2 regions of the Massilia endophytica genome follow, and region 2 is predicted to be linked to the other one. Evidence: predicted binding sites of a transcription regulator. Region 2 holds the regulator's gene; the other holds the start of a gene.
What was found. Region 2 encodes NrdR, which represses ribonucleotide reductase genes. Its sites were predicted from a motif close to CACNANATNTNGTG; they were not measured.
Positions count from the first base shown of each region.

Region 1 (4,271 bases), 2.5 Mb from region 2:
CCGCTTCCTGGGAGGCGTAAGGCACGCGCATCATGTGCAGGCAGTCCTGGAAGCCCATCACGCCCAGGCCCACCGGACGGTGGCGCATATTGGCGTTGCGGGCCTTGTCCACGGCGTAGTAGTTGATGTCGATCACGTTATCCAGCATGCGCATGGCGGTGCGGATGGTCTTCTGCAGCTTCACGTGATCCAGCTTGCCCTCTTTCATGTGGGCTGGCAGGTTGACGGAACCCAGGTTGCAGACGGCGATTTCGCTGTCGTTGGTGTTCAGGGTGATCTCGGTGCACAGGTTCGAGCTGTGCACCACGCCCACGTGCTGCTGCGGCGAACGGATGTTGCAAGGATCCTTGAAGGTGATCCATGGGTGGCCGGTTTCGAAGAGCATGGACAGCATCTTGCGCCACAGGTCCAGGGCCGCAATCTTCTTGTGCACGCGGATCTCGCCCGCAGCCGCCTTGGCTTCATAGCCCAGGTAGGCCTGCTCGAAGGCCTTGCCCACCTTGTCGTGCAGGTCCGGGCAGTCCGATGGCGAGAACAGGGTCCAGTCGCCCTTCTCCATCACGCGCTTCATGAACAGGTCGGGAATCCAGTTCGCGGTGTTCATGTCGTGGGTGCGGCGGCGGTCATCGCCGGTGTTCTTGCGCAGGTCGAGGAATTCCTCGATGTCCATGTGCCAGGTTTCCAGGTAGGCGCAGACGGCGCCCTTGCGCTTGCCGCCCTGGTTCACCGCCACGGCGGTGTCGTTCACCACTTTCAGGAAGGGAACCACGCCTTGCGACTTGCCGTTGGTGCCCTTGATGTGGGCGCCCAGGGCGCGTACCGGGGTCCAGTCGTTACCCAGGCCGCCCGCGAACTTGGCCAGCAGGGCGTTTTCCTTGATGGCGTCGTAGATGCCTTCCAGGTCGTCCGACACGGTGGTCAGGTAGCAGGAGGAGAGCTGGGAGCGCAGCGTGCCGGAGTTGAACAGGGTCGGGGTCGACGACATGAAGTCGAAGGTCGACAGCAGGTTGTAGAACTCGATGGCGCGCGCTTCGCGGTTGTCTTCGTTCAGGGCCAGGCCCATGGCGACGCGCATGTAGAAGGCCTGCGGCATCTCGATACGGATATCGCGCACGTGCAGGAAGTAGCGGTCGTACAGGGTTTGCAGGCCGATGTAGCCGAACTGCAGGTCGCGGTCGGCCACCAGGGCCTTGGACAGCTTGGCCAGGTCGAACTTGGCCAGCTCGGGGTTCAGCAGCTCGTTCTCGATGCCCTTGGCGATATATTTGGGGAAGTACTCGATGTACTCGGCTGCGGCCTTGGCCTGCGGGGTCTCCTTGCCGAAGACTTCCTTGCGGATGGTGTGCAGCAGGATGCGGGCGGTGACCTGGGAGTAGGCTGGGTCCTTTTCCATCAGCGCGCGGGCAGCCAGGATGGCGGACTTGTGCAGCTCTTCGACTGGCACGCCGTCGTACAGGTTCTTCACGGTTTCGGCCAGGATGGCGTCGGCATCGACGTGTTTTTCCAGGCCGGAACAGGCGGCGTTGATCAGGTCGCGCACTTCCTGCATGTTCAGCGGACGGCGCGCGCCGTTCTCGGTGACGTGCAGCTGCGGCTCGGCGATGGCGCCAGCGCCCGCGGCCTCTTTTTTGAGGCGGCGTTCTTCCATGTGCTTGGCGCGGTACAGCACATAAGCGCGCGCCACTTCATGTTCGCCGGAGCGCATCAGGGCCAGTTCCACCTGGTCCTGCACATCTTCGATGTGGAAGGTGCCGCCGGATGGCTGGCGGCGCACCAGCGCGTTGACCACGCTGTTCGTGAGCTGTTCCACCAAGTCGCGGATGCGCGCGGACGCGGCGCCCTGGCCACCATTCACAGCGAGGAAGGCCTTGGTCATGGCGACCGCGATCTTCGACGGTTCGAACGCGACGACCGCGCCGTTACGGCGGATGATGCGGTAGTCGCCCAGCGCGCTGGCCGGCGTCGTCAGGCCGCCGGATGGCGCGCCTGCTGCGCCTGCGAGAGGCGCTGCTGGATTGGTGGTCATGTCTTGAGTAGATTGCATTTCAGCTCCCTGAGAACAGCATGCGAAGGTTTGTAGAGTGCTCTTATTATGCAAAAGCAACTTTTAATGTAAAGCAACTAATACCACTAGATTTAGTGAGGGGTTCTAAGTGACGCACTAATTGTAGTGACGCACCTTACAAGAGACAAGCGGTCCCGGCTAAAAAATTTTGCGTTTTTCTTATTGACTTTTTGGACCTGCGGATAGCTCTAGGCGCTTGGCGAAAGCAAGCACTAACCATCACTTTTTTGCTGCCTTTTTATTGTGCAAGAGACAGCATTTTCGCCACAGCATTACGCCCTTCCGGCGCGCGGGAGCGGCATTATAGTCGATGCGGCGGTCTCGCGTGGACTCAGGAATTGGGGGCCTGGATGTTCAGTTTCTGCATCTGGTAGCGCAGCTGGCGGAAGCTGATGCCCAGCAGCTGGGCGGCCTGGGTGCGGTTGTACTGGGTCTGCACCAGGGCGCGCTGGATGATCTCGCGCTCGACCATTTCCAGGTAGGCCGGCAGGTTGTCCGGCAGGACGGAGAGGTCGGGCAGCGGGGGCATGCGGGTGGATGCCGAAGGCCCGGCGGCGGGCGGCGCTGCGCTGTCGCCGGCGGCGAATGCGGGAGCCGCGTATGCCTCCGCTGGCGCGGCGGCGGACGATGGCGCCGAGGCGGCCGGGGCGTCGGGGGCGTGCGCGGCGACGGCGGCGCCCTTCAGCGACAGGTCGGCGGCATCGATCACGCCGTCGTTCGAATAGGCGAGCGCCCGCTCCAGCACATTCTCCAGCTCCCGCACATTGCCGGGGAAGCTGTAGCCCGCCAGCGCTTCCAGCACGCCGGGACCGAGCTTCGGCTTTTCCCCGCCGCGCGCCAGGCGGGCCAGGATGGCGTCGGTCAGCACCGGCAGGTCGTCCAGGCGCTCGCGCAGGGGCGGCAGCGAGAGCTCGATCACGTTCAGGCGGTAGAACAGGTCCTGCCGGAACCTGCCCTGCTCCACGCAGCGCGCCAGGTCCTGGTGGGTGGCGCTGATGATGCGCACGTCCACCGGTTCCTCGGCCGTTGCGCCGATCTTGCGCACGCGCCGCTCCTGGATGGCGCGCAGCAGCTTCACCTGCATGGCCAGCGGCAGGTCGGCCACCTCGTCCAGCATGAGGGTGCCGCCGTTCGCGGCCTGGAAGAAGCCGTCCCGCTCGTCGGCGGCGCCCGTGAAGGCGCCCTTGCGGTAGCCGAAGAATTCGGCCTCCATCAGGGCCTCGGGAATGGCGCCGCAGTTCACGGCCACGAAGGGCTGGTCCGCACGCGAACTCTGGGCATGGATCTCGCGCGCCGCCACTTCCTTGCCGCTGCCCGATTCGCCGGTGATGGCGATGGGCGCCATGGAGCGGGCCAGGCGGGCGATCTGGGCGCGCAGGGCCTGCATGGCGGCGGAGTCGCCTTTCAGGCGGCTGTCCACCGGCTCTCCGCGCGGGACGGCGGGAGCCGAGGCCGAATCCAGCTTGAGGGCGGACTGCACCATCACGCGCAGCTGGTCCAGCTGCACGGGCTTGCTTACATAGTCGAAGGCCCCGGCCTTCAGCGCGACCACGGCGTTGTCCGCGCTGCCGAAGGCCGTCACCACGGCGATGGGCGTGTTGCGGCCGCTGGCCGACACCTCGCGCACCAGCTCCAGGCCCAGGCCGTCCGGCAGGCGCATATCCGTCAGCACCAGCTGGTAATCCCCCGCCGCGAACAGGCCGCGCGCCTCCTGCAGGGTGGCGGCGCTGTCCACGTCCAGGCCCATCTTGAGCAGGGTGATCTCCAGCAGCTCACGCAGGTCTGCTTCATCGTCGACGACAAGAACGCGGGGAGAACTCATATATATAGTGTGTGGTTGGCTCAGCGCGAAGGCGGCAGTGCAAAAGTGATCACAAAACGGCCGCTGGACTTGCGGCTCCCGTCCGGCTGCACTTCCCGGTCGAAGCGGTATTCGTAGTCCAGCATGGCCTCGTTATTCAAGCACAGTTCCCGCGCCAGATACAGGCCAAGGCCCGTGCCCTTGCTGGAAGTGGTGTAGAAAGGCTCGAAGAGGTGGGCCCTCACCTCGGTGCTGATGCCGGGACCGTCGTCCTGCACGTGCAGCTCCAGCGGCCTGCCCCGCGCCTGCACAACGAAGACGCGGATGCTTTCCGGCTTGCCGCTGGCGTAGCGCACCGCGTTGTTGAGCAGGTTGAGCAGCACCTCCCGCAGATGCAGGGGATCG
Region 1 covers NZ_CP088952.1:3,924,901-3,929,171, forward strand. The annotation lists gene LSQ66_RS17990 (ribonucleoside-diphosphate reductase subunit alpha) at 1-2,044, opposite strand, end outside; gene LSQ66_RS17995 (sigma-54-dependent transcriptional regulator) at 2,397-3,887, opposite strand; gene LSQ66_RS18000 (sensor histidine kinase) at 3,908-4,271, opposite strand, start outside.
Region 1: LSQ66_RS17990 (ribonucleoside-diphosphate reductase subunit alpha) is a predicted target of NrdR. The motif match lies at 2,129-2,142, and genes of this name have one in related genera.

Region 2 (4,271 bases):
GCGCCATCCAGAACGAGAACAAGCGCCAGCACGACCATATCGAGCTGATTGCGTCGGAGAACTACACCTCGCCAGCCGTGATGGAAGCCCAGGGCTCCCAGCTCACCAACAAGTACGCCGAAGGCTATCCCGGCAAGCGCTACTACGGCGGCTGCGAATACGTGGACGTGGTGGAACAGCTGGCCATCGACCGCGTCAAGCAGCTCTTCGGCGCGGAAGCGGCGAACGTGCAGCCGAACTCCGGCTCCCAGGCCAACCAGGGCGTGTTCTTCGCCGTGCTGAAGCCTGGCGACACCATCATGGGCATGTCCCTGGCCGAAGGCGGCCACCTGACCCACGGCATGGCGCTGAACATGTCCGGCAAGTGGTTCAATGTGGTGTCCTACGGCCTGACCGCCGAAGAGGACATCGACTACGAGGCCATGGAAAAGCTGGCCCACGAGCGCAAGCCCAAGCTGATCATCGCCGGCGCCTCGGCCTTCTCCAGGAAGATCGACTTCGAGCGCTTCGCCAAAGTGGCCAAGGCCGTGGGCGCCTACTTCATGGTGGACATGGCCCACTACGCCGGCCTGATCGCCGCCGGCCTGTACCCCAACCCGGTGCCGCACGCCGACTTCGTGACCTCGACCACCCACAAGTCCCTGCGCGGCCCGCGCGGCGGCATCATCCTGATGAAGGCCGAGCACGAGAAGATCATCAACTCCGCCATCTTCCCCGGCATCCAGGGCGGCCCCCTGATGCACGTGATCGCGGGCAAGGCCGTGGCCTTCAAGGAAGCCCTGAGCCCCGAGTTCAAGGCCTACCAGCAGCAGGTGGTGAAGAACGCCGACGTGCTGGCCAGGACCCTGATCAAGCGCGGCCTGCGCATCGTGTCCGGCGGCACCGAGTCGCACGTGTTCCTGGTGGACCTGCGCGCCAAGAACCTGACCGGCAAGGAAGCGGAAGCCATCCTGGGTTCGGCCCACATCACCTGCAACAAGAACGGCATCCCGAACGATCCGCAGAAGCCTTTCGTGACCTCGGGCATCCGCCTGGGCAGCCCGGCCATGACCACGCGCGGTTTCGGCGAGGCCGAAGCCGAGCAAGTGGGCAACCTGATCGCCGACGTGCTGGACAACCCGCACGACGCCGCCACCATCGAGCGCGTGAAGGCGGCCGTGAAGGTGCTGGCCGATAAGTTCCCGGTCTACGCTGCCTGATTCATGAAGTGTCCGTTCTGCCAGCATGACGAGATTCACGTCCTCGACACCCGCGTGTCGGAGGAAGGGGACGCGATCCGCCGCCGCCGGCGCTGTGGCAAATGCGACAAGCGCTTCACCACGTATGAGCGCATCGAGCTCTCGATGCCGTATGTGGTGAAGAAGAACGGAAGCCGCACCGAGTATTCCCCCGCCAAGCTGCGCGACAGCCTGATGCTGGCGCTGCGCAAGCGGCCCGTGGCGGCTGCCTCCGTCGATTTGGCGGTGCAGTCGATCGAGGAGAAGCTGCTCACCAGCGGCAAGCGCGAGGTCGATTCCGGCCATATCGGCGAGCTGGTGATGCAGGAGCTGAAGCGCCTGGACAAGGTAGCCTATATCCGCTTTGCCTCCGTCTACAAGAACTTCGAGGACCTGGCCGAATTCCAGGATGCCATCGAGGAGGCGGGGCGCGGCAGCAAGCCGCGCGCCGAGTAAGCCGCCCCGCGTGCGCGCCCGCGCACGTTTGATTTATCTCAACCGTTCAAAAGGCCCCAAGGCTAACGTTCCAGGATAGAGCGTTCGTCCGGAGGGTCTATGCTGCGCGCATCGCAAGCGGGCTTTACATTGCTGGAAGTGCTGATCGCCGTGCTGGTGCTGGCGCTGGGCATGGTGGGCGGCCTGGCCATGCAGCTGCATGCGCTGCGGGCGCGCCATGAATCGGCCCTGCTGTCGAACGCCACGCAGCTGGCGGCGGGCGCGCTGGAACGGCTGCGCGCCAATCCCGGCCAGCAGGCCTCCTATCTCACGCTGGATTTCGACGCCGCCAGCGAACCATCTCCTGCATCCTCTGCCGCCTGTTTCGCGCGCGCCTGTTCCGCCGCCGAACTGGCAGCCATGGACATCGCCGACATCAAGCGCCTGGCTGCCAGCATGCTCCCGCTGGCGCGCATCCGCCTGTGCCGCGACCGCATGGGCTGGCAGGGAGGCCGCTGGCGCTGGCCCTGCAGCGGCGAGAGCGATGCGCCCATCGTCGTGAAAGTGGGCTGGCGCATGCGCCAGCCTGCCGGAGCGGCAGCCGGCGGCGCCGGGCGCGAACATCCCGTGCTGGCCATGCCGCTGGGGAGCCTGCCATGAAGCCGCTGCGCACTCCGCCCGCAGGGCAGGGACTGAGCGCCGCGCCCTATGGTGGCCCGGCGAAGGGCGATGCGCCGGATCGGCAGCCGCCGCCACCACGTTTGCGCCAGCCCGCGCGGATGGGCCCGGCCCGGCTGCTTGCGCCGCGGCGCGAGGGCGGCTTCGGCATGACCGAGATTCTGGTTGCGCTGGCCGTCGGGCTGCTGGTCACGCTCACGGCCAGCGCGATGCTGGTGAGTGCGGGCGGCAATTTCACGCAGCATGCGGCGCACGCCCAGTTGAACGACAACGGCCGCTTCGCGCTGGAGCTGGTTGGGCAGGCGCTGAGGCAGGGCAGCTTCGTCAATCTCGAAACGGACGCATGGCCGGGCGGGAATGGCGAGGCGGCCGTCGCGGGACTGGATGCAGCCAGCCTCGGCCACAGCAGCGCGGGGATCGGCAATCCGCTGGCGGGCGCCGTCAACGGCAGCGACGTGCTGGCGCTGCGCTATGCGGGCTCCGGAGAAGGCGGCGGCGACGGCTCGGTCCTCAACTGCGCGGGATTCGCGGTGCCGCGGGGCGCGGCCTGGAGCATCTTTTACGTCGCCCGGAGCGACGACGGCGAAGCGGAGCTGCGCTGCAAGTACCTCAGCGACAGCAGCTGGAGCTCGGACGCCATCGTGCGCGGCGTGGACAGCTTCCAGGTGCTCTATGGCCTGGATACGGACACGCCGCCCGACGGCGTTCCCAACCGCTACCTGAACGCGCGGGGCATCGAAGCGCTGGACGCGGACCTGGTGCTGGAAGGCGCGACCGCCGCCGCCCGGGAAGCGGACCTGCGCCGCCGGACGCACTGGAAGCGCGTCGCCAGCCTGCGCCTGGCCCTGCTGCTGCACGGCGGGGCGGAAGCGCGGCGGGACACGGAACCCGTCGTCTACCGCCTGTTCGGTCCGGCGTATGCCGCGGCGGGGGACGCGGGCGCCGTCATCGACGAAGCGCGGCTGCCTGCGGACCTGCGCCAGCGCACGCGGCGCCTTTTCGAAGCCAGCTACGCGGTACGCAATGCGCAGAGGTGAGCCATGCGCACCCGGCAGGACGGCATCACGCTGCTGCTGACGATCCTGCTCCTGCTGGGCGTGCTGATCCTGGGCGCCTCGGCGGCGAAGCTGGCGCTGAGCGGCGAGAAGGCCGCGCGGGCGGAGCGCGACCGCCACATTGCCTTCCAGGCGGCGGAGGATGCCCTGATGGACGCGGAACGCGATATCGACGGCAAGGCGGGCCCCGGGCGCCAGGCCATGTTCGATAGCGGGCGCGCGGAGAGCTTTGTGCCCGGCTGCGGCAGGGGCGATGCGGCGGGCCTGTGCGCGGCGGGGGAGGGCGCGCCGCCTGCCTGGCAGGCGGTGGATATCGCGGATGGGCCCAGCGCCAGCCATGGCCAGTTCACCGGCGCGGACATGCAGACAGGGCAGGGCCCCTTGCCCTGGCGGCGTCCGCGCTACATCGTCGAACGCCTGCCGTACAAGGCGCCGGGAGCGCCGGCGGACGCTGCCCCGGCTTACTACTACCGGGTAACAGTGCTGGGTTTCGGGGCGCGCGAAGGCACGGAAGTCGTGTTGCAGAGTTCTTACCGCCGAACCGTGGACGAGTGAGGCCATGATGTGGATGCGAAGGGCACAATGGCTGGCAGCACTGGCGACGGCCGCCTGGCCGCTGGCAGGCGCAGGGGCGGGCCTCGCCGTGGATGCGGGCCAGGCAGCGCTGGGCTGCGGCTTGCGCGGCGCCGTGCTGCGCGGTCCCGGCCTGGCATTGGCCGCGCCCGCCCTGGCGGCGCAGCCGGGACAGCCCGTGCAGGCAGGCGAGCTGCTGCGCACCGAGTACCGCGCCGACGACTGGACAGGCAGGCTGCTGCGCTCCGCCGTATGGAGCAGCGGCGCGTCTGGCTTGAGCCTGCAGCCCGAGCGCTGGGATGCCGCGGCGCAG
Region 2 covers NZ_CP088952.1:1,036,922-1,041,192, forward strand. The annotation lists gene glyA (serine hydroxymethyltransferase) at 1-1,199, shown strand, start outside; gene nrdR (transcriptional regulator NrdR) at 1,203-1,673, shown strand; gene pilV (type IV pilus modification protein PilV) at 1,773-2,312, shown strand; gene LSQ66_RS04780 (PilW family protein) at 2,309-3,367, shown strand; gene LSQ66_RS04785 (pilus assembly PilX family protein) at 3,371-3,940, shown strand; gene LSQ66_RS04790 (pilus assembly protein) at 3,945-4,271, shown strand, end outside.